Regions from separate parts of the Variovorax sp. PAMC26660 genome, predicted to be linked through region 3. Evidence: riboswitches for the same ligand, from Rfam matches in the RefSeq annotation. Region 3 holds a riboswitch; each other region holds the start of a gene.
What was found. Region 3 has a riboswitch for cobalamin ahead of cobM (precorrin-4 C(11)-methyltransferase). Riboswitches for the same ligand answer to the same signal wherever they lie in the genome.
Positions count from the first base shown of each region.

Region 1: linked by a shared signal. The riboswitch ahead of H7F35_RS32990 (TonB-dependent receptor domain-containing protein) and the one ahead of cobM (precorrin-4 C(11)-methyltransferase) in region 3 are both predicted to bind cobalamin.
Region 2: linked by a shared signal. The riboswitch ahead of H7F35_RS26010 (TonB-dependent receptor) and the one ahead of cobM (precorrin-4 C(11)-methyltransferase) in region 3 are both predicted to bind cobalamin.

Region 1 is NZ_CP060295.1:7,028,392-7,035,739, reverse strand. Features, by position in the region: gene H7F35_RS33000 (RidA family protein) at 1-365, shown strand, start outside; gene H7F35_RS32995 (ClcB-like voltage-gated chloride channel protein) at 384-2,105, opposite strand; cobalamin riboswitch at 2,200-2,454, shown strand; gene H7F35_RS32990 (TonB-dependent receptor domain-containing protein) at 2,549-4,468, shown strand; gene H7F35_RS32985 (cobyrinate a,c-diamide synthase) at 4,453-5,901, shown strand; gene H7F35_RS32980 (bifunctional adenosylcobinamide kinase/adenosylcobinamide-phosphate guanylyltransferase) at 5,891-6,463, shown strand; gene H7F35_RS32975 (ABC transporter substrate-binding protein) at 6,460-7,329, shown strand; gene H7F35_RS32970 (FecCD family ABC transporter permease) at 7,341-7,348, shown strand, end outside.
Region 2 is NZ_CP060295.1:5,517,873-5,525,220, reverse strand. Features, by position in the region: gene H7F35_RS26015 (PepSY domain-containing protein) at 1-1,011, opposite strand, end outside; gene H7F35_RS26010 (TonB-dependent receptor) at 1,020-3,203, opposite strand; cobalamin riboswitch at 3,336-3,609, opposite strand; gene H7F35_RS26005 (hypothetical protein) at 3,689-3,910, opposite strand; gene H7F35_RS26000 (hypothetical protein) at 4,047-4,451, shown strand; gene ybaL (YbaL family putative K(+) efflux transporter) at 4,475-6,193, opposite strand; gene H7F35_RS25990 (dicarboxylate/amino acid:cation symporter) at 6,591-7,348, opposite strand, start outside.
Region 3 is NZ_CP060295.1:1,406,106-1,413,453, reverse strand. Features, by position in the region: gene H7F35_RS06780 (adenylate/guanylate cyclase domain-containing protein) at 1-1,468, opposite strand, end outside; gene H7F35_RS06775 (Crp/Fnr family transcriptional regulator) at 1,498-2,241, shown strand; gene H7F35_RS06770 (DoxX family protein) at 2,251-2,727, opposite strand; gene H7F35_RS06765 (LysR family transcriptional regulator) at 3,211-4,140, opposite strand; cobalamin riboswitch at 4,366-4,628, shown strand; gene cobM (precorrin-4 C(11)-methyltransferase) at 4,784-5,641, shown strand; gene H7F35_RS06755 (sirohydrochlorin chelatase) at 5,638-6,585, shown strand; gene H7F35_RS06750 (precorrin-8X methylmutase) at 6,582-7,271, shown strand; gene H7F35_RS06745 (cobalt-precorrin-5B (C(1))-methyltransferase) at 7,268-7,348, shown strand, end outside.

The DNA of each region.
Region 1 (7,348 bases), 1.8 Mb from region 3:
CCAATGTCTACCTCTCCGGCCAGGTGCCGCCGCTGCAGGACGCGACCGCGCCCAAGAACAGTGCCGCAGCCTACGGTGGCGACACCAAGGGCCAGACCGTCGGCGTGCTCAAGGCCATCGAGAAAAGCCTCACGGGCCTGGGCCTGACGATGGGCGATGTGGTGAAGATGCAGGTGTTCCTGGTGGGCGATCCAGCCAAGGACAACAAGATGGATTTCGCCGGCTTCATGGAGGGCTACACCCAGTTCTTCGGCACCACCGCGCAGCCTCGCCTGCCGGTGCGCTCGGCCATGCAGGTGGCGGCGCTCGCCAATCCGGCCTACCTGGTCGAGATCGAGGTGATGGCGGTGCGTCCCGCCAAGTAAGCAGGGCCCTGCAGCGCGCTATTCGCTCAGCCGCACGTAGGTGGCGAGCAGCGCGCTCTTCGCGGCCACGCCCAGCAGCACCGGGTGATCGATGCTCTCGATCACCGGCAGCCGCTCGCCGCGATGCTCCAGGAAACGCTGCAATGCCTCGCCGAGGCTGGTGTCTGCCGTGATCGGCTGGATGGCCTGCGAGAGCAGGTCGGCCGCTGTCGTTTCAGTCGGCGCCGTGCCGAGCGTGGCCAGCGGCACCACGCCGAGGTAGCGGTTGTCGGCATCGACCACGTAGAGGTACTTCACCGGGTGCTGCAGGAAGAGGCGGCTCATGGCTTCGCGGTCCGCATCCGGGCCAACCACCGTTTCGGCCGGCTGCACCAGGTCGCGCATGTGCAGTCCGCGCAGGCGCAGTTGCGCATCGCGCTGTGCATTGCGGTGCAGCGTGATCTCGTACATCGAGCCGGCGTTGGCCGAGCGCGCCACGAAGTACGCGATGACGCTGGCGGCCATCAGCGGCAGCATCACCTGGTAACTCAGCGTCATCTCGAAGATCATCAGGATGGCCATCAGCGGCGCCTGTGTCGCGCCCGCCAGAAAGGCGCCCATGCCGACGATGGCGTAAGCAAACGGGGCAGAGCTTGCCTCGGGCCACAGCGCCTGCACCCCCACGCCGAACAGCGCACCGATCATGCAGCCGAAGAACAGCGCGGGCGTGAACACGCCCCCCACCGCGCCCGAGCCGGCCGTGGCCAGCGTGGCGATGGCCTTGGCCGCGAGCACCATCGCGATCAGCGTCCAGGGCCACGGCGAGTGCAGCACCGAATTGACCACGCTGTAGCCGTTGCCCCAGACCTCGGGCAGCGGCACCGAAATCGCGCCCATCACCAACCCGCCCAGGGCAAGCCGCCACGGCAGCGCGATCGGCAGCTTTGCGAACAATGCACGGCTGCCATGCAGCGCCCGCAGGAAGCCGACCGACGCAAAACCCAGCAGCACGCCCAGCAACGCAAACAGCACGACCTCGGCGCCATGGATCTCGGGAAACACCGGCATCAGGTAGGGCGGCTGGTAGCCCGGCAGCGCGCGCATCGCCACATTGGCGACCACCGACGCAATGATGATCGGCCCCACGCTTTCCATTGCGATGGAGCCGAGCACGATCTCGGCGACGAAGAACGCGCCCGCAATCGGCGCGTTGTAGGCGGCGGTCAACCCCGCTGCCGCGCCACAGGCCACCAGCAGCCGCAGCCGTTCGACCGGAAAGCGGAACACCCGGCCCAGCAGCGACGCAGCCAGCGCCGCCAGTTGCACCATCGAGCCTTCGCGGCCGATCGAACCGCCGCTGCCGATGCTCACCAGCGACGACGCGCTGCGCACCAGCGTCTGCGCGACCGGAATGCGTCCGTCGCCGAGCACGATGGCTTCCATATAGTCGGAGGTGGTGCTCTTGTGCACCGTCACGCGCCTGGCCAGCACCAGCAGTCCGCCCGCCACCAGCCCGCCGAGCGTGGGGCAGGCGATGCGCGCCCACCATGGCAGATGGCGCGCCATCGCCACGAGGCCTTCGCCGGGGCCGAGCACCAGATGCTCGAAGGCATACAGCGCGGCACGAAAAAGTTCGGTCGCCAGTGCGCCGAGCAGCCCGGCCACGATGGACCACAACAGCATCGACTGCCAGCCCGAGACGCCGAAGAGCCGCTGCAACGCCGAACGAAGACTCAGAAAAAGCGAGGCCGGCCGCATCATGCCGACGCCCGGTTCATGGTCTTCAAAACGCAACAGTCCATGGACGTCGATGTTAGCGGGGCGCAACTTTCGACTTAAAGAGCCGGTGGCAGGGCCTAAAATCCCGGCCGTTGGTGCTCGCGGCGTGGTTCACACGGCGCAGTTCAACGGGAAGCAGGAGTGGAAGCCCCCGAACTCGGGATCCAAGGCCCAAGCCACCTGCGCTGCCCCCGCAACGGTCAAGCAGACGGCGCCGCAAGGCGCCAACCCCTCTCCATCCAGCCACTGGGTGCCCTGAAACAGGCACCTGGGAAGGCGGCGAGGGGCCGTTCTGCCAGCCCGGATACCGGCCAACGAGGCGGCTGCCGCATGCATGACGATGAATCGATGCATGAAGCAGCCATGGCGCCCAGGCGCCGGCGGGGAGGCCGGCAAGGGGCATTGACGTTCGTTCGGCTCAACTCATGATTTCCTGCGTTTCTCTTTCTCGCGGCCGCGCCCCTGTGCGCCGCAGCCACCTCGCGTGCCTGCCGCTCGCGCTCGCTTCGGCCTTCGGTGGCCTCGCTCATGCCCAGGAAGCGCCAACGCTCGGCGAAACCGTGGTCACGGCCAACCGCACGCCACAGGCGCTGTCGGACATCGTGGGCGACGTGTCCATCATCGACCGCCAGGCCATCGAGCGCAGCGGCGCGACCGGCGTGGCCGATGTGCTGTCGCGCCTGCCGGGCATCGAGATCACGCGCAACGGCGGCGTGGGCAACACCACCAACGTTTACATCCGGGGTGCCGAAACGCGCTTCACGGCTGTGTACCTCGACGGCGTGCGCATCGACTCGCAATCGACCGGCGGCGCCGGCTGGGAAGGCATTCCGCTCGCCCAGATCGACCGCATCGAAGTGCTGCGAGGCCCGGCCGCGGCGGTGTACGGCTCCGACGCCATCGGCGGCGTGATCCAGCTCTTCACCAAGCGTGGCGAAGAGGGCGTGTCGCCCTACGTGGGCGTGGGTATCGGCAGCAATGACCTGCGCAAGCTCGAAGCAGGCCTGAGCGGCAAGTCGGGTGCCTTCGACTATTCGCTGGGCGTGGCGCATGAAGAAAGCAAGGGCTTCAATGTGCAGCCGGCGTCCAAGCGCGTGCTGTCCAAGGACGGCTACACCAGCCCCGACCGCGACGGCTATCGCAGCAACTCGGGCAACGTGAAGCTGGGCTACCAGATCACGCCCGACCAGCGCATCGAAGCCTCGGTGCTGTCCAGCGACATCCTGGCGGGCTACGACACGACGATCGGCTACAAGACCAAGCTGCCGTTCCTGTTCAAGGACGATCTTTCCAGCAACACCTTGCGCACCGCGGCCCTGACGTGGTCTGCCAAATGGAACGAGATCTACAGCACCCGCGTGCAGGTGACCGATTCACGCTCGACCTACGAGACCGATCCCTCGTACTACCGCACCGAGACCCACCTGCGCGGTTACCTGTTCCAGAACGAGTTCCGCTTCGGTCCCCACCTGGTGACGGCCACGCTCGAACGTCGGGAAGACGGGCTGGTGAATCCGGCGGCCACCACCACGGCCAAGCTCCTCTCACGTGATCGCTCGCAGGACGGCATCGCACTGGGCTACGGCTTCGTGCAAGGCCCGCACTCGCTGCAGCTGCATGTGCGCCACGACAAGGACAGCGAGTTCGGCGGCAAGACCACCGGCAGCGCCGCCTACGGCTATGCCATCACCTCCACGCTGCGCGCCACCGTGTCGGCCGGCACCGCCTTCCGCGTGCCCACGCTGTACCAGCGCTTCAGCGAGTACGGCCTTGCGAGCCTCAAGCCCGAGTCGAGCCGCAACGTCGAGCTGGGCCTGCAGTACACCGAGGGTGCCACCACCGCAGGCATCGTCGTCTACAACAACCGGGTGCAGAACCTGATCGTGTTCGACGGCAGCGCCAAGGGTTGCCAGTCGTCCTTCGGTTGCTACGCCAGCACGGCGCGTGCCCGCTACCAGGGCGTCACGCTGTCGGGCGGCCATCGCATCGGCGACGTGACCCTGCGCGCCTCGCTCGACTACCAGGACCCGCGCGACCTTGCCACCAACAACCTGCTGGCCCGCCGTGCACAGCGCCACGCGACCCTCGGCGCCGACTGGCGCATCGCAGGCTGGACGCTGGGTGCGGAAGTGCAAACCTCCAGCAAGCGCTACGACGACGCCGCCAACACCGTCAAGCTCGGTGGCTACACACTGCTGAACCTGTCGGCCAGCACGCCGATCACACGCGACCTGAACCTCATCGCGCGCGTCGACAATGTGGGCAACAAGGACTACCAGTACGCGCGGCTGTATGCCACCGCCGGTCGCACCGCGTACGTCGGGCTCAAGTGGACGCCGCAATAAGCCAACTTTCGCAACAACGAAGCGACGCCGCCGGCGCCGCGGCCCCCACCTGCGCCGCGGTGCTGGTGGCGGCGCCTGCCTCGGGGCAGGGCAAGACGACCGTTGCAGCCGCGCTCGCGCGGCTGCATGCGCGTCAGGGCCGTCGGGTGCGTGCCTTCAAGTGCGGGCCCGATTTTCTCGATCCGCATTGGCTGGCGCTGGCCACCGGCGCACCGGTGCATTCGCTCGATTTGTGGATGACCGGCGAGGCCGATTGCCGCGCGCGCCTGCGAGCCGCGGCGGCCGAGTGCGACCTGCTGATCGTCGAAGGCGTGATGGGCCTGTTCGACGGCACGCCCAGCGCGGCCGATCTGGCTGAGCGCTTCGGCCTGCCGGTGCTGGCGGTGATCGACGCGGGCGCCATGGCCGGCACCTTCGGCGCGCTGGCTTTCGGCCTGCAGAATTTCCGCCCCGGATTGCCGTGGGCCGGCGTGCTGGCCAATCGCGTGGCCAGCGAGCGCCATGCGGGCATGTTGAAGGACGCCTTGCGCGAGCCTTCGCAATGGCTGGGCGCCTTGCCACGCGATCCGGCGTTCTCGTTGCCTGAACGGCACCTGGGCCTGGTCCTGGCGGCCGAACTCGGCGATGCGATGGCGCGGCTCGATGCGGCAGCCGATGTGCTGGCCACAACGCCGTTGGGCCAGATGCCGATCGGGCAGTTGCCGCAGGTTCGTTTCGAGGCGCAAGCATCGGCGCCGGTTGCGCCGGTGCCGCCTTTGCTGGCCGGCCGCACCATCGCCATCGCGCGCGATGCGGCCTTCTCGTTCATCTACCCCGCGAACCTCGACGTGCTCACCGCACTCGGCGCGCGGCTTTCCTTTTTCTCGCCGCTCGCGGGCGATGCCTTGCCGGCCTGCGATGCCGTCTGGTTGCCCGGCGGCTACCCCGAGCTGCATGCCGCTGCGCTGGCCGAGGCGACGCAGATGCGCGACGCATTGGCAGACCACGCGGCGGCTGGCAAGCCCATCTGGGCCGAATGCGGCGGCATGATGGCGCTGTTCGACGAACTGGCCACGCACGCCGATGCGACGCGCCCGCCAGACGTTCACCGGCTCTGGAGCCTGCTGCCGGGCCGGGTGACGATGCAAAAGCGCCTGGCCGGCCTCGGCCCGCAGCAGCTCACGCTGGGCAACCACACTCTGCGCGGCCACACCTTCCACTATTCGAGCTGCGAGACGCCGCTGGTGCCAGCCGCCCACACTGCCCGGCCCGCCGTGACCCAGGCAGTGGGCGCCCGTGCCGGCGAAGCCCTGTATGTGCATGGCCCGGTGCGCGCAAGCTACTTCCACGCATGGTTCGCCTCCAGCCCCGAAGCCACGGCACGGCTTTTCGGCGCCATGCCGATCGAACTCGAAAGCCACGACGCCGCGAAGGAAGACAGCGATGCCCGTTGAACGCGAATTCATCCTCGGCGGGCAGAAGAGCGGCAAGTCGCGCCGCGCCGAACAGCGCGCCATCGACTGGCTCGCGGCCGACGCGAAGGGCCGCCGCGCCGTGCTGATCGCCACCGCGCAGGCCTACGACGACGAAATGCAGGAGCGCATCGTGCGCCACCAGGCCGACCGCGCCGAGCGCGTGCCCGGCATGCGGACCATCGAAGAGCCCATCGAACTTGCGCGCGCTGTCGTCACGCAGAGCACGCCCGAGACGCTGGTGGTCATCGACTGCCTTACGCTGTGGCTCACCAACCTGCTGATGCCGATGGAAGACGCGCGGCCCGCCACGCGCACGCCGGCCACGCACGCCGCCATGCTGCTGATGGCGCTGCGCGAGGCGCGCGGCCCCGTGGTGATCGTCGGCAACGAGATCGGCCTGGGCGTGATTCCCCTGGGCCGCGAGACGCGCGCCTTCGTCGATGCGCTGGGCCGCCTGAACCAGGACGTGGCCGCCGCTTGCGACCGCGTCACACTGATGGCGGCCGGCCTGCCGTTGAGCCTGAAAGCACCCGCTGCATGAAGAGACTGATCCGATCGCTGTCGTTCGCCCTCGGCCTGGCCGCATTCGCGCTGGGCGCGCACGCCTTCGACGTGGTCGACGAACGCGGCGTGACCGTGAGCCTGCCGCAGTCGCCGCAACGCATCGTCTCGCTGCTGCCGTCGCTCACCGAATCGGTCTGCGCGCTCGGCGCCTGCGGGCGGCTGGTGGGTGTCGACCGTTATTCCAACTCGCCTGAGCAGGTGAAGGCCTTGCCGCAGGTCGGCGGCGGGCTCGACCCGAACGTCGAAGCCATCGTGGCGCTCAAGCCCGATGCGGTGCTGCTCGCCAAGTCCTCGCGCGTCACGCAGCGGCTCGAAGCGCTGGGCGTGAAGGTGCTGGTGCTCGAACCCAAGAGCCATGCCGACGTGCGGCGCGTGCTCGACAAGCTCGACCAAGTGCTCGGCACGCACGAGGCGCCCAAGGTCTGGCGCGTGATCGATGCCAGCGTGTCGGCCGCCGCGCAGTCGCTGCCGACAAGCGCGAAGGGTTTGCGCGTGTACTTCGAAGTCAACAACGCGCCGTATGCGGCGGGCGAGTCGTCGTTCATCGGTGAAACGCTGGCGAGGCTCGGCGTGAAGAACATCGTGCCGGCGGCGCTCGGACCATTCCCCAAGCTCAACCCCGAATATGTGGTGCGCGCCAACCCCGACCTCATCATGGTGAGCGTGCGCAGTGCGCAAGGGCTGGAGCAGCGCCCCGGCTGGGCTGGCATCCGCGCAGTGCGTGAAGGCCGTATCTGCCGTTTCAGCGCGGAGCAGTCCGACGTGCTCGTGCGCCCCGGCCCGCGCATGGACGAAGCCGCACGCCTGATGGCGCAGTGCCTCACGGACAAGGGCCAAAGGTGAGCGGGGCGCGCATGCAAAC
Region 2 (7,348 bases), 3.3 Mb from region 3:
TGCCTCGCGCGGTGCAGCGGCGCCCTCGCCTGCCGGCAACGAAGCTGGCGGCCATGGGAACGGTGACGCCCCTGCGCCGGTGTAGCGCGCCATCGCCGCCGCATCACCCGGACCGCGCTGGAACCAGCCGTTCGGGTTCATCGACAGCCAGCCGCTGATGATCCACGTGAGCACGAAGAAGCCGCCGATCAACCCGGCGATGTGGTGCCAGGCCATCCACCCCTTGTAGGGCGTGACCGCGCCGTTGCGAAAACGCCTCCGCAGGCGAACCCGCAGGATGCCGATGACGATGCCCGTCACCGCCGAAACGATGCATGCCGCCGACAGCCACACGACCACCTCGTGCCACAGCGGCGGGTCGGCCCGCAGCGGCGTGAAGTAGATCCAGTGCGGCACCGAGCCCAGCCAGTTCCAGAAGCGCTCCGAACGCGTGGTGTCGCGCACCACTTCGCCGTTGCGCGAGGACACGTACAGCTCGGTGCCGGCCGCATCGCCGACTTCGATGCGATGCAGCGGGCGCAGCGGGTTCAGCCCTTGCGGCACGGTCCACTGGTCGCGCTCCAGCGTCTCGGCCCAATGTGCACCCGGCTGGCCCGAGAAGCCGCGCGCGATGACCTCGGCCTGCGCCGCATCGACCGGGCCGAGCGCATGGCCGTCGCGCGCCGAGATGGTGTGCCGGCCCCCTCGCGCATCGACGATGCGCCAGACAGGTTCGGGCGTGGTCCCGCCCTGTACTTCCAGCACCATGCGGCGCGGCGGCTGCGCGCGCGCAGCCGGGGGCAGCACTTCCAGCGCGGCAGATGGCGACACCACCGCCTGCTCGAAGCGCAAGGGCCCCAACCCGGCCAGCCGCTCTTCATCGGTGAGCGTGGGGTAGCCCACGTACATCATCACCACGCCCGAGACAAACCACATGACGAACAGCAGGCAGCCGCCGATGCCCAGCCATCGGTGCGTCCAGTAGAGCCAATAGCGAAGGCGGGGCCAGGCGCGGCGCCATGCGGAAGTCATGATCGTGCTCAGAAGTTGACCAGCGCCGACAGCTCGAACGAACGCGGCCGGCCCAGCAGCCATTGGTTGCCGCTGTTAGAGAACGACACTGCGTATTTGCGATTGGTCAGGTTGTAGCCGCGCAGCGCCAGCTTCATCGACGGGTTCACCTGCCAGCTCACGCCGCCGTCGGCCACCGTGTAGGCGCCGATCTTGCGCGAATTGGCCGTGTCGACCTGCCGCGAACCCACGTAGCGCACGCCGAAATCGGCCTCCCATTGCGGCAGGAAGCGCCAGTTGAGCCAGAGGTTCGCCGCTGCTTCGGGCACACCGAACGGCGTGTTGCCCGCGCGCGAGACCAGCGACTTGCCGACCATCTCGTTGAAGTCGTCGTAGCGCGCGCGCAGCCTGGCGACGTTGGCTTCGAGCCGCAGCGTCGAGGTCAGCGCCAGGTCGAGCGTGGCTTCGATGCCTTCGGACGACTGCTTGCCGATCTGCTGGGTCTTGCTGGGGTCGCTGGCGTCACGCGACAGCAGCTTGGTCTTTTCGATGCGGTAGGCGGCCACGGTCCAGGCGCCACGACCCTCGGCCAGTTGGCGCTTGTAGCCCACCTCGACCTGCCGGCCGGTGCTCAACTCGAACGGCGCCTGCGTGGCCGAGGTGCTGATCAGCGAGGTCAGCGGATCGGCCGCGCGCGCCACCTGGGCATAGAAGGACTGCGAGGCGTCGGGCGCATACACCACGCCGAGGCGGCCGGTGGCGTACTCGAAGGTCTTGTCGAGCCGGCTCGACAGGTTCTGCTGATCGACGCGCGACACCTTCGCGTGGTCCCAGCGCAGGCTGCCGACCACCGACCACTGTTCGTTGAAGGCCAGCTTGTCTTCGGTGAAGAAGGCGTAGGTGCTGGTCTTGGTCTTGTAACGCGGCAGGTAGGCGACGGGCGAGGCGTAGTAGCCGGGCTGGAACACGAAGGGATCGACCACCGAGCGGCCGCCGTAGGGCGTGTCGCTCGAATTCAGGAAGTCGATGCGGTTCATGTCGAAGCCCACCAGCACCTGGTTGGCCATGCCGAGCAGCGAATGCCGGAAGGTGGCGTCGGTGCGGTTGCCGATTTGCTCCTGGTCGTGGCCGATTTCCAGGTAGTCGCCACGCGTCACGCGGCGGGTGGTGGCGTTGAAGGTGTAGGTCTCGCTGTTGCGCCAGTGGCGCTTGCTCTCCAGCCGGTAGAGCTGGTTGCGCACGGTGACCGCATCGTTCGGCGTCCACTGGGCGTCGAGCCGGGTCCACTTGTCGCGGTACTTCAGCTCCGAGTCGTCGAGGTTGTAGTTCTGGCGCAGCGTCTGGTCATTCAGGCGTCCGTCGATCAGCGGCACGCCGTAGTAGCGCTGCGGCGACTGGCGGCCCTCGTCGTGCGACAGCGTGAACTGCAATTGCGGCGACACGTCCAACCGCACGGCAGCGCCCACGGCCAGGCTTTCGGCCTCGCCGCGCGCCATGAAGCCGTTGGTCTTGCGATGGCTGATATCGAAACGGTACGACAGCTTGTCGTTGATCGCCCCGCCGCTGCCGAAAGCGACCTGCCGCGTGGCGTCGGAGCCGAACGTCACGAGCGCTTCGTTCTGGATCGGGCCGCGCGTGGGCTTCTTGGGCACGACGTTGATCGCACCGCCGATGGCGCCTTCGCCGAACATCACCGATGCCGCGCCGCGCAGCACCTCGATGCGGTCGACCGACCAGGTGTCGAACGGAAAGGTGACGGTGCCCGCGCCCGCGTACAGGCGCGTGCCGTCGAACAGTTGCATCACCGAGCCGTGGCCCGAGAAGCCGCGCGCCGCCATCGACGTGCCGCCGTTGCCGGGGGCGGGCGAGCCGGTGATACCGGTGGCGCGGGTGGCCGCGTCGATCACCGAGACATCGCCGCGCGCACGGATGGTGTCGCCGCTCAGCACCTCGATGCTGGCTGGCGTTTCCAGTGGCGTGAGACCGAGGCGGCTGCCGGTGTGCGCGGGCTCGTCGATGGCCAGCGGCGTGTGCCGGCTGGCCTCGACCTGCACGGGCGCCAGGCTGTTGCCGCCTGTGCCCGTCGTTTCTCCCGTCTCCGCGAAGGCGGCAACAGGCCCGAAAGCCAGTCCCAGCCCCAGTGAAAGACCCGAAAGGCGCGCCCATTGCAGTGGCGCGCCCGTGCGATCGCGCGCTGGCGATGCTTGACCCATTTGAAATCCCCTCCGACCTGCGTCCCCGCAGGCTCCTGACCGATCGAGGACGTGGGAAGAGGTGCGAACGGGCGATGCCGGTGCACGCGAAGGTGGCGCAAACGGCAGGCCCGGACACGCACTCCCGCAGCGTCCGAAGGCGGTTGCGAAGGCCGGTATCCGGGCTCGCGGAGCGCTTCGACGCGCTAAATGCGCATCGAAGCCGAAACCCTCGCCTTCCCACGCCGAAGCGCAGTGACTGCACATGCCAGAAAAAGGGGCACGCGCGTGAGGGTTTCCAGATCCGCTGACCGTTGCGGGGGCAGCGCAGGAATGGCCGTGTCAGTGATGACGCGGCGCACCTGCTTCCCGTTTAACCCCGAGACCAATGGATGGCATGCGGGGCACCTTCGAACCGTGGTGACCGGTGCAGTTAATAAAAATTAACACACCGGAACCGCAGAATTATAGGGAGCGGCCTGTTGCGAAGGGCCGCCGCCCGGGGCTCAGCGCGTTTTTCCGTCCGGCCCGAACAGCCGCCGCATCACGGCCACGCCCGCCACCAGCGCGTTCGAATAAGTGGCATAGGGCTCGGGGGCAGCTTCCAGCGGCGTGTAGACGTGGGTGGTTTCGCCCGGCACGTCTTCCACCGCTTCCATCAAGACCCAATAGAACTCTCCTTCCTCCAGTTCGTGGACGGTGAGTGCGATGTTTCTGGCTGAGGGCATGGCAAATGCAGGTGGTATCACCGTTGAATGAACGAGGAACACGCGCGGTTGACAGCTTCCGGGCTTCTCCTACAGCGCTTGTGCGCCGCGCGACCTAATGTTGTTGCCAGGGACCTCATGGAAACCAGGAGGCAGCATGAAGCAGTTCATTCTTGAAACCCGCATGCGATCGAGCGTTGGCGGCGCTTTCTATCCGACCGGCTACTCGATGGTGATGTTCCCCAGCGCGGAAGACGCGGACCGCATCGGCCACCGCCTGATCGAAAAAGGCATGAGCGGCGACGAGGTCTATCTGCTTCCCGCGGACACGGTGCTGGCCGAGATCACGCCGACCGTGAAGACCTACAGCGATCCCCTGCCCTCACCCGGCACCGACGCGGCAACGGTACGTGCATTCACCAAGCTGGCGCGCGACGGCCACACGGGCCTGCTGGTCAAGACCAAGGACGGCGCCACGGCCGAGCGGCTGATGGAACTGGTGCGAACCGTGCCCTATTCCATCGCCCAGCGCTACCGCCTGCTGGTCATCGAAGACCTCTGAACCTGAGTCGGGGCTGGGTCGGATCAAGCCACCGAGGCCGGCATGGCCATCGACACGGCCCGTTGCACCACATCGCGGGCCATTGCCTGGGCCAGTTCATGCTCGCCGAGAAAGACGGTGACGGCGCTTTCCTGCATCAGCAACTGGGCTTCCTGCTCGTTGTGGCTGCGGATCACGGTCTGGATCGTCGGGTTGAGCGTGCGCGCGGTCTCGATCATCTGGCGCACGTTCATGGTGTCGGGCGTGGCCACCACGAGCACGCGGGCCCGCGCAACGTGCGCCTGGATCAGCACCGCCGGATCGGCCGCGTCGCCCCACACGGCCGCGATGCCGGCTTCGCGCAGTTTCTCGACCAGTTCGCGGTTCTGCTCGGCCACCACATAGGGAATGTCGTGCGCCTCGAGTTCGGCCGCGATGCGGCGCCCGACGCGGCCGTAGCCGACCAGCACCACCTGCCGCGACAGGTACTTGGCCTCGGTGGTCATGGGCAGTTCGGCCAACGGATCGTCGCGCGATTCGAGCCCGCGCGCGAACGAGGAATGGGCGTGCAGCCACTTCTGCATCGGCGCGATCAGGCTGAACCACAGCGGATTGGTCGCGATGGAAATGAGCGCGCCCGCCAGCACCAGGCTCTGCCCCTCCACCGGCAACAGGCCGAGCGACACGCCCAGGCCGGCCAGGATGAACGAGAACTCACCGATCTGGGCCAGGCTCGCACTCACCGTGAGCGCCGTGCCCAGCGGGTAGCGGAACACCAGCACCAGCGCGCAGGCCGCGATCGACTTGCCCAGCACGATCACCCCCACCACCGCCAGCACCTGCAGTGGCCGCTCGATCAGCACCGAGGGGTCGAACAGCATGCCGACCGACACGAAGAACAGCACGGCGAAAGCGTCGCGCAGCGGCAGCGACTCTTGGGCGGCGCGGTGGCTGAACTCCGACTCGCGCATCACCATGCCGGCGAAGAAGGCACCGAGCGCGAACGACACGCCGAACAGCGCCGCCGAGGCGAAGGCAATGCTCACGGCTGCAGCCACCACGCACAAGGTGAACAGCTCGCGCGAGCCGGTGCGCGTGACTTGCCAGAGGATCCAGGGGAAAACGCGCCGCCCGACCACCAGCATCAGCGCGACGAAGCCGCCGACCTGCAGCAGCGTGAGCCCCAGCGTCTGCCACAGCGGGGCCACCACTTCGCCCGGCTGCGCGCCATGGCCGCCCAGCGTGCTCGCCAGCGGTGGCATCAGCACGAGCACCAGCACCATCGCCAGGTCTTCGACCACGAGCCAGCCGATGGCGATGCGGCCGGTGAACGAATCCAGAATGCCCAGGCTTTCGAGCGCGCGCAGCAGCACGACGGTGCTTGCCACCGAGAGCGCGAGGCCGAACACCAGCGCCTCGCCCCAGCTCCAGCCCCACCACAGGGCGAGCGCCCCGCCGAGCAGCGTGGCGACCGCGATTTGCGCCAGCGCGCCGGGCAGTGCGATCTTGCGCACCGCCAGCAGGTCGTCGAGGGAAAAATGAAGGCCGACGCCGAACATGAGCAGCATCACGCCGATTTCGGCCAGTTGTGCGGCGATCTCCGCGTCGGCCACGAAGCCCGGTGTGAAGGGGCCGATGATCACGCCCGCCAGGAGGTAGCCCACCAGTGCCGGCAACCGCAGCTTGGCTGCGAAGAAGCCGAACACGAGCGCCAGCCCGAGGCCGGCGGCGATCGTGTTGATGAGGGAAACGCTGTGGGGCATCGCCGCATTTTGCAGGAACGATGTCTACCCCTTCGTGTCAGCCGGCCATCTGGGTGATGTCGCCTCGCGCTGTGTTATGCGCGTGCTTGGGCTCGGGTTCGTTCGGGTTCATTCGGGGCGAGTGCGAATGACACCGGGTGCTCCCCTCCGCGAATGTCCCCCGCTTCGCTCCTCCTTTATTTCGCTGCGGGGAGCACCCGGTGTCATTCGCACCTGGACACGCTGCTGGTGATCGCCGATCAACCAGTGCTCTGATAACGCTCACGTCGATACGGGGCTCTTTTTCGCGAAATAAAGGAGGAGCGAAGCGGGGGACATTCGCGAAAAAGAGCACCGTGTCGGCGTGAGCGCGCCCTGAACAGCAGCGCCCCGCCTTCAAACAACGAACGCAGTAATCCTAGGTAGACATCTTCCCAGCGCGCGCCCCCTCAAGAACCTCGGGCTCCTGCGCCTCGACCCAGGTCTCGTTGTTGAGCCCGGCCTGCAGCCGGTTCTCGTCCAGCTCGTTGGTCCACTTGGCGACCACGATGGTGGCCACGCCGTTGCCGATCAGGTTGGTCAGCGCGCGCGCCTCCGACATGAAACGGTCGATGCCCAAGATGAGCGCCAGCCCCGCCACCGGCACATGCCCCACCGCCGACAGCGTGGCGGCCAGCACGATGAAGCCGCTGCCCGTGACGCCCGCCGCGCCCTTCGAGGTCAGCAGCAACACGGCCAGCAGCGTGATCTCCTGCACCAGCGTCATCGGCGTGTTGGTGGCCTGCGCGATGAACACAGCCGCCATCGTCAGATAGATCGAGGTACCGTCGAGGTTGAACGAGTAGCCCGTCGGGATCACCAGACCCACGCAGGTCTTGTTCGCGCCCAGGTTCTCCATCTTTTCCATCATGCGCGGCAGCACCGATTCGCTCGACGACGTGCCCAGCACGATCAGCAGTTCTTCCTTGATGTACTTGATGAACTTCCAGATGCTGAAGCCGTGAAAGCGCGCAATGAGCCCCAGCACCACGAAGATGAACAACAGGCAGGTCAGGTAGAACGTGCCCATCAGCTTGCCCAGCGAGAACAGGCTGCCCACGCCGTACTTGCCGATGGTGAAGGCCATCGCGCCGAAGGCACCGATGGGCGCCAGCTTCATGATGTAGTTGACGATGC
Region 3 (7,348 bases):
TGAAGGTCGTGGTCTCCTGATAGCCCACTTCACCCACGGCTGCGCGCCCCGCATGCAGGCCCATGCCGAAGTCCAGTCGCTGGCCGAACTGGGCCTCGAAGCCTTCGCTCCATGCGTCCATGCGCTGGGCGATCAGCGTGGTCGCGTGCAGCGCCTGTTTGCATGCGGCGGGCAGGTCGGTTTCCAGCCCGAAGATCGCCATCACGCTGTCGCCGATGAACTGGTTCGGCACGCCGCCGGCTTCGCGCACGGCCGCACCGACGGTGGCGAAGTAGCGGTCGAGCACATAGGCCAGGTCGAAGGGCCATTGCCGCTCCGACAGCCCCGACCAGCGGCGCAGGTCGACGAACAAGATCGCCACGTCGCGCTCGCGCCCGAAGCTGCCGACCGGCGCGGGCCGGCCTTCGTTGGGCAGCGGCGCGAACAGCGGCGTGACCTCGATGTCGCCGCGCGGGCGCAACTGGCAGGCCAGTCGCACGTCGCCCGGTGCGCGCACACGTTCGAGCGTGCGTTGCTCGTCGCGGCCAGGCACGCCGATGTGCGCGGCGGGGCCGATCACGCGCACGCGGCAGGTGGAGCAGCGCGCTCGCCCGCCGCAGATCGACACATGGTCGATGCCATGCGAGCGGCTCGCTTCCAGCACGCTCCAGCCGAGCGGCACGTGCACCGTGCGGTCCGGGTAGCGCAAGGCCACGGACGGCTGGCGCGACAGGCGCGCAAACCAGGTCCGTCCCCAGCGGGCCGCCAGCAGGGCGAGCAGCGCCAGCGCGTAGAACCACTTGATGCCGTCTTCCGCCGCGCCGAGCGCCTTGCCCTGCGCGGGTGTAGGTACGGTCACCTGCGGCACGCCGGTCCACTGGAACTCGCGGCCCATGGAAACAAAGCCCATCGCGGCTGTCACCGGCAGCAGCACCGCCACGGCCAGCAGCACATAAGAGAAGCGCCGGTAGGCCGGCTGCGCGCGCAGCGCGAAATGCAGGCCCAGGCAGCCGTGCGTCCAGGCCGCGAGCATCATCACGAGCTGCGCGGCGGCGCCCGGCCAGTCCCATAGCCCCCAGACGACGCGCACATACGAGCCGTCGATGCCATAGGCCAGGTAGGCGCCGCGCATGGCGGTCAGGTGCTTGACCAGCAGCAGTGGCAGCGCGAAGCCCAGCAGCACGCGCAGTGCCTCCAGCGGTGGCATGCGCAGGGTGCGGCGCTCCCACAGCGCGACGACGGCCAATGCCAGGTGCGTGGCGGCGGCGCCGTACAGCAGCAGGGTGCCCGGCAGGCTGTGCCAGAAAACCTGCACGGCCCGCAGCACGGTTTCGGCCGCGGCAAAGGAATAGATGCCCAGCGAATGGTTCAGCAGGTGCGCCGTGATGTAGGCCATCAGCACCAGCCCGCTCGCCCAGCGCAGGTTGCGCCGTGTCGGCGGTCTCAGCGAAAAAGGGGAAGAAGGGGGTGGAGGGGAACGTCTGTCCATGAACGGGTTCGAAGCGGCACCCGAGCATAATGCGCGCGCTCCTACCGACCGGCATGGCCACACCTCCCAACTCTCCCCGTTCCAGCCTCGCGCTGCGCCAGATCGCGCTGCTCGAAGGCCTCTCCGACCAGCGTCTGGACCTGCTGGCCCGGCAATGCCTGTGGCACAGCGTTGCGGCCGGCAAGCCCTTGCTGCTGCGCGCCGAGCAGCAGGGCGAGGTGTTCCTGCTGGTCTCCGGCCGCGTGCGGGTGACGACCTATTCGGCCAATGGCCGGCAGGTCACCTTCCGCGATTCCGAAGCAGGCGAGCATTTCGGCGACATTGCCGCCATCGACGGTGGCCCGCGTTCCGCCGACGTGGTCACGCTGGAACCCAGCGTGGTCGCCAGCCTTGATCGCCCTGCCTTCATGGCCCTGCTGCGCGACGAGCCGCTGGTGGCCGAGCGCGTGATGCAGCGCCTGGCTTCTCTCGTGCGGCAGCTCTCGGAGCGCGTGATTGACCTGAGCACCCTCGGTGTGCAGAACCGGCTCCATGCCGAGCTGTTGCGACTGGCGCGTGCCGTGGGGATCGAGCACAACGAGGCCCGCCTGGAGCCCGCGCCCAAGCATGCAGCGCTGGCCAGCCAGATCAGCACCAACCGCGAACAGGTCACGCGCGAACTCAATGTGCTGGTGCGCAGCGGCGTGCTGCGCAAGGACGGCAAGGCTCTGCTGGTGGCCGACGCCGCTCGCTTGGAGCTGATGGTTTCACAGGTCAGGGGCGACGCCGGCTGAGCCGCAGGATCAGTTCCAGCGGCCGTTCGTTCCACCGACGCTGAAGCGGCCGGCGCCCAGCAGCACCACGGTCAGCGCGCCGAACAGGTACAGGCCCTGCAGTTCGAGCGCCCAGCCGCCTTGCTTGGTCAGCGAGAACAGGTCGGCCATGTGCACGAGACCGAAGGCCACGAGCATGTTGATGACTACCACGCCGGCGGCGGCGCGTGTGAAGAGGCCGGCCATCATCAGCAGTGGGGCGACGATTTCGCCGACGAACACCAGGTAGGCCAGGCCGCTCGGCAGCCCCGCCTTGGCCAACATGCCGCCGATGAAGCCGACGCCGGCCGACAGCTTGAAGATGCCGTGCAGCAGCACGAGCACGCCGACCACCACGCGCAGCAGCAGCTTGCCGGAGTCGTCCAGCGTGGCGGGAGAGGGCGAGGTGAACGAAGTCGGTGCGACCGGCGTACGTGCGGTGTTGGAGGCGACAGCCTGGGTGTTCATGGCAGATCCTTGGAAGCTTGAAATGGGAGGGGCCGTCGCGGAGTGCGGCGGTTGCGGTTCCAGTGTGCGGAGCTGTCGTTGGCCGGGATGTGCGTTTACGCACCTTTTCTTGAAATACCCCCGGTTGGTTGTCTGCGATCTTTTTTGGGGCACGTTTTGGCGCTTGCTGTTCAGGGCGTCGCTCGCGCCGACACGGGGCTCTTTTTCGCGAATGTCCCCCGCTTCGCTCCTCCTTTACTTAGCTAAAAAGAGCCCCGTATCGGCGCGAGCGTTGGACAGAGCGGTGGTTGATCCGCAGTACACCAGCAGCGCGTCCATGTGCGAATGACGCCAGGTGCTCCCCGCAGCGAAATAAAGGAGGAGCGAAGCGGGGGACATTCGCGGAGGGGAGTACCCGGTGTCATTCGCACCCGCCCCGAATGAACCCGCACCCGCACCCGCACCCGCACCCGCACCCGCACCCGAAACAACGGTGTACGCCCCCTAGTGCGTGCCGAAGTGCCCAGTCCACTTGCGCTCGTAGTCCATCCTGGCGAAATGCGCCGCCATGAAGTCGATGAAGCTGCGCACCTTCGCCGACAGGTGCTTACGGCTTGGGTACGCGAGGTTGATCGTCAGGTGCGGCAGGTCCCAGTCGTCCAGCGTGGGCACCAGCCGCCCGGCCACGATGTCCTCGTAGACGATGTAGGTCGGCTGCACCAGGATGCCCATGCCGTCGAGCGCGGCGGCGCGCAGCACCTGGCCGTCGTTCGATTCGAGCAGGCCATTGACCGACACCGTGTGCGTCTCGCCCTTGCGGCTGAAGCGCAGCTCGTTCGGGTTGTTGGCGTGGGTGTAGATCAGCAGCTTGTGCTGCTTCAGCTCGTCCAGCGTCTTCGGAAAACCGTGCTGCGCGAAGTAGCGCGGCGAGGCCGCGAGAATGCGCCGCGTCTCGCCCAGCCGGCGGATCGTGACGTTCGAGTCGGGCTCGAACTCGCGCGTGCGGATCGCCACGTCGATGTTGTTGTCGATCAGGTCGAAGTAGCGGTTGGCCGCCTCCACATGCACCGTCACGCCCGGGTAGCGCTGCGTGTACTCGCGCAGCAGCGGCGCGATGTGGTGGATCGAGAACGACAGCGACGCCGTGATGCGCAATGTGCCCGTGGGGTTGAGCGCGGTCGCGTTCACCGTCGATTCGGCATCGGACAGGTCGGCCAGGATGGTTCGGGCGCGTCCGCAGAACTCGCGGCCGGTGTCCGTCAGGTACAGGCGGCGCGTGTTGCGCTCCACCAGCCGCGCACCGAGGCGGGCTTCGAGCGCGCTCAGGTGGCGGCTCGCGGCAGCGTTCGACAGGCCCAGCGCTTCGGCCGCGCGGCTCAGGCTGCCGGCATCGGCGATCTGCACCAGCAGTGCGATTTCGGTCCAGCGGTCCATGGGCGTGTCTCCGGGGCTTGTCGTCTTTTGTCGGGCCAGTAACTCCGGGGAATGGACCGCTGGACTCCAATGCGGCCAAACCGTTGACTTTGCGCAGCCAACCTAAGAGTCGCGACCAAATAGTCGTGGACCGATTTTCCCTGCTATTGCGCTGGCACGGTCATTTTCAGGACATGCGGCTGGACGGTCTCATCCCTTGCTGTGCCAGGTAAAGTCGGCTGATACACTTTGCGCGCGTTGTCAGGTGTCCTGGCGCCCCGTGGAAACGGCGGGGCGGCCAGGGTGAAACGGGAAGTCGGTGCGCAGCGGTGATGAACACCGCGCCATGCCGACGCTGCCCCCGCAACGGTAAGCGAGTCAGAAGCAAAACCCCGGGATTCGGTCCCACACCACTGTGTCACGAACGGCATGGGAAGGTGGTCTTTGCAGGAGAGCCGATGGCCCTCCGCTCGCGAGCCCGGAGACCGGCCTGACGACCAGCGCATGACCTTGCGGTGGGCGAGGATCGGCGGGCGACGCATTGCGTCCGGCTCGATGCATCAGGTCATCCGCCAGATCAGTATTTGCTGACGCCTCCCGATTTTTCCCCCTCCCGCCGGGTCTTACCGACCATCTATCGCGCGGCGGGCGCGGAGGGATCATCATGAACGAGCGAGCCATCGCTCCAGGCAGCGCTCCGCATGGAGCGTTCACACCGGGAACCGTCTGGTTCGTCGGCGCGGGTCCGGGCGACCCGGAACTCATCACCGTCAAGGGCCGTGGCCTCGTCGAACGCGCCGGGGCGATCCTGTTCGCGGGCTCACTCGTGAGCGAGGCCGCCACGCGCTGGGCGCCCCCCGATTGCGTGATCGCCGACAGCAAGGACATGACGCTCGAGCAGATGTCGGCCTGGCTGATCGCGCAGGCCGCGCGCTGCCAGACCGTGGTCCGCCTGCAGACCGGCGATCCGGGTCTCTACGGCGCGCTGATCGAACTGGTGCAGCCTCTGGATGCGGCGGGTGTGCCGATCGGTGTCGTGCCGGGTGTTTCGTCCGCCATGGCCTCGGCCGCGGCGGCGGTGGAGAGCCTCACGCTGCCCGAGGTCACGCAGACCGTGATCTTCACGCGCGTCGAAGGCCGCACGCCGATGCCCGAAGGCGAGTCGCTGGAGGCGCTGGCCGCGCACCACAGCACGCTGTGCATCTTCCTGAGCATCACGCTGATAGGCAAGGTCATGGCTGCGTTGACGGCCGCCGGCTGGTCACCCGATGCACCTGTCGTGGTCGTCCACAAGGCGAGCTGGCCGGGCGAAGAAAAGATCGTGCGCGGCACGGTCGCCACCATCCAGGCGCTGTGCCGCGAGGCCCGCATCGTGAGCCAGTCGATGATCATCGCCAGCCCCACGCTGGGCGCACGGCAGTGGACCACGCTTGCCAAATCCAAACTCTACGACGCGAGCTTCACGCACCGCTTTCGGCGCGCGAGCGTTCCCGTCGAAAGCCTCCTGCAGGACCCTCCATGAGCACCGAAACCATTCTCCTGGTGGGCCACGGCTCGCGCGAAAAATCCGGCAACGATGAGATCGAGGCTTTCGCAGCGCAATGGCGCGAGCGGCAACCGGGCTGGCGCATCGAGGTCTGCTTCATCGAGTTCTCCGAAGTCACGATGAGCGAGGGCCTGCGCCGCGCAGCCGAGTGCGCGCCACGCGTGGTCGTGGTGCCGCTGATCCTCAACGCGGCGGGCCACGTGAAGATGGACATTCCGCAGGCCATCGATGGGGCGCGGCTCAAGTACCCGATGGTGCAGTTCCTCTATGCGCCGCATCTCACGGCCTGCGACCCGATCCTGGCGATTTTGCGGCGGCGCCTGAAGGGCGCGATGCAGGCGCTGGACATGCCCGACCCGACCACCACCGGCGTGGTCATCCTGGGCCGGGGTTCGTCGGACCGGCAGGCCAACGGCGACATGGCGAAGATGGCGCGCTGGCTGCTGGAGGAAACCGACCACGAGCTGGTGGACCTGGCCTTCACGGGCATCACCTACCCGCGCCTGGAGAAGGCCGTGCAGCGCCAGAGCCTGCAGGGCATGAAGCAGGTGGTGGTGCTGCCGTACTACCTGTTCAACGGCACGCTGGTCGAGCGCATTGCGCGCCAGGTCGAAAACCTGAAGGCGCAATACCCGACGATCCGCTTCGTCTCGACCCGGTATTTCGGCTTCGAGCCCGAGATCTTCACGCTGCTGGAGCAACGCGTGAATGACCTGCGGCGCGGCGCGCCGATCGCGCTCATGCCCTGCGACGGCTGCAAGTTCCGCGACTTCGCGGTGGAACACGGCCTGGGCGGCCACCACCATGACGATGCGGTGCCGCACAGCCATGGAGACGACCATCCGCACCCGCATGATCACGATCAAGATCACGCGCATGACCACCCCCAAGCGCACAGCACGGCGGCGGCCATTCGATGAAACCGGCGTCCTCCATGGCGGCCAACGTCGTCACCGAGCAGCTCACCGCGGCCGGCCGCGCCATCGAGCATGACTCCTTCGCGGTCATCGACCGTGAGGTGACATCGCACGCCTATACGGCCGACCAGTGGCCCGTGGTGCGCCGAATGATCCATGCGAACGCCGACTTCGACTTCAACGGCCTGACCGACTTCCACCCGGACGCGATCGACGCTGCCATCGCCGCCATCCGCTCGCGCGAGAGCCGCGTGGTGGCCGACGTCGAGATGATCTGCGTGGGCCTCTCGGCTCCGCGCCTGACCCACTTCGGCATGGGCACGCACCAGTTCATCAGCGAAGAGGACGTGATCGCGCAGGCCAAGGCCGAAGGCACCACGCGCGCCGTGCAAGCCATGCGCAAGGCACACCGCCTGGGGCTGGTCGACGGCGCGATCGTCGGCATCGGCAATGCGCCGACCGCGCTGATCGAAATCGTGCGGCTGATCCATGAAGAAGGTGCGCGCCCGGCGCTGGTGGTCGGCATGCCGGTCGGCTTCGTGTCGGCGGCCGAGTCGAAGGACCTGATGGCGCTCGAAGCTGGCGTGCCCTGGATCGTGATCCGCGGCCGCAAGGGCGGCTCCACGCTGGTGGTGGCCGCGATCCACGCGCTGCTGGGTCTGGCCGAGGCGCACGAGCACGCCGCATGATGGACAAGGGCGCACCCCGTGGCACCCGCACCGGTTTCACGACCGGTGCGTGTTCGGCCGCGGCGGCGCGCGCGGCG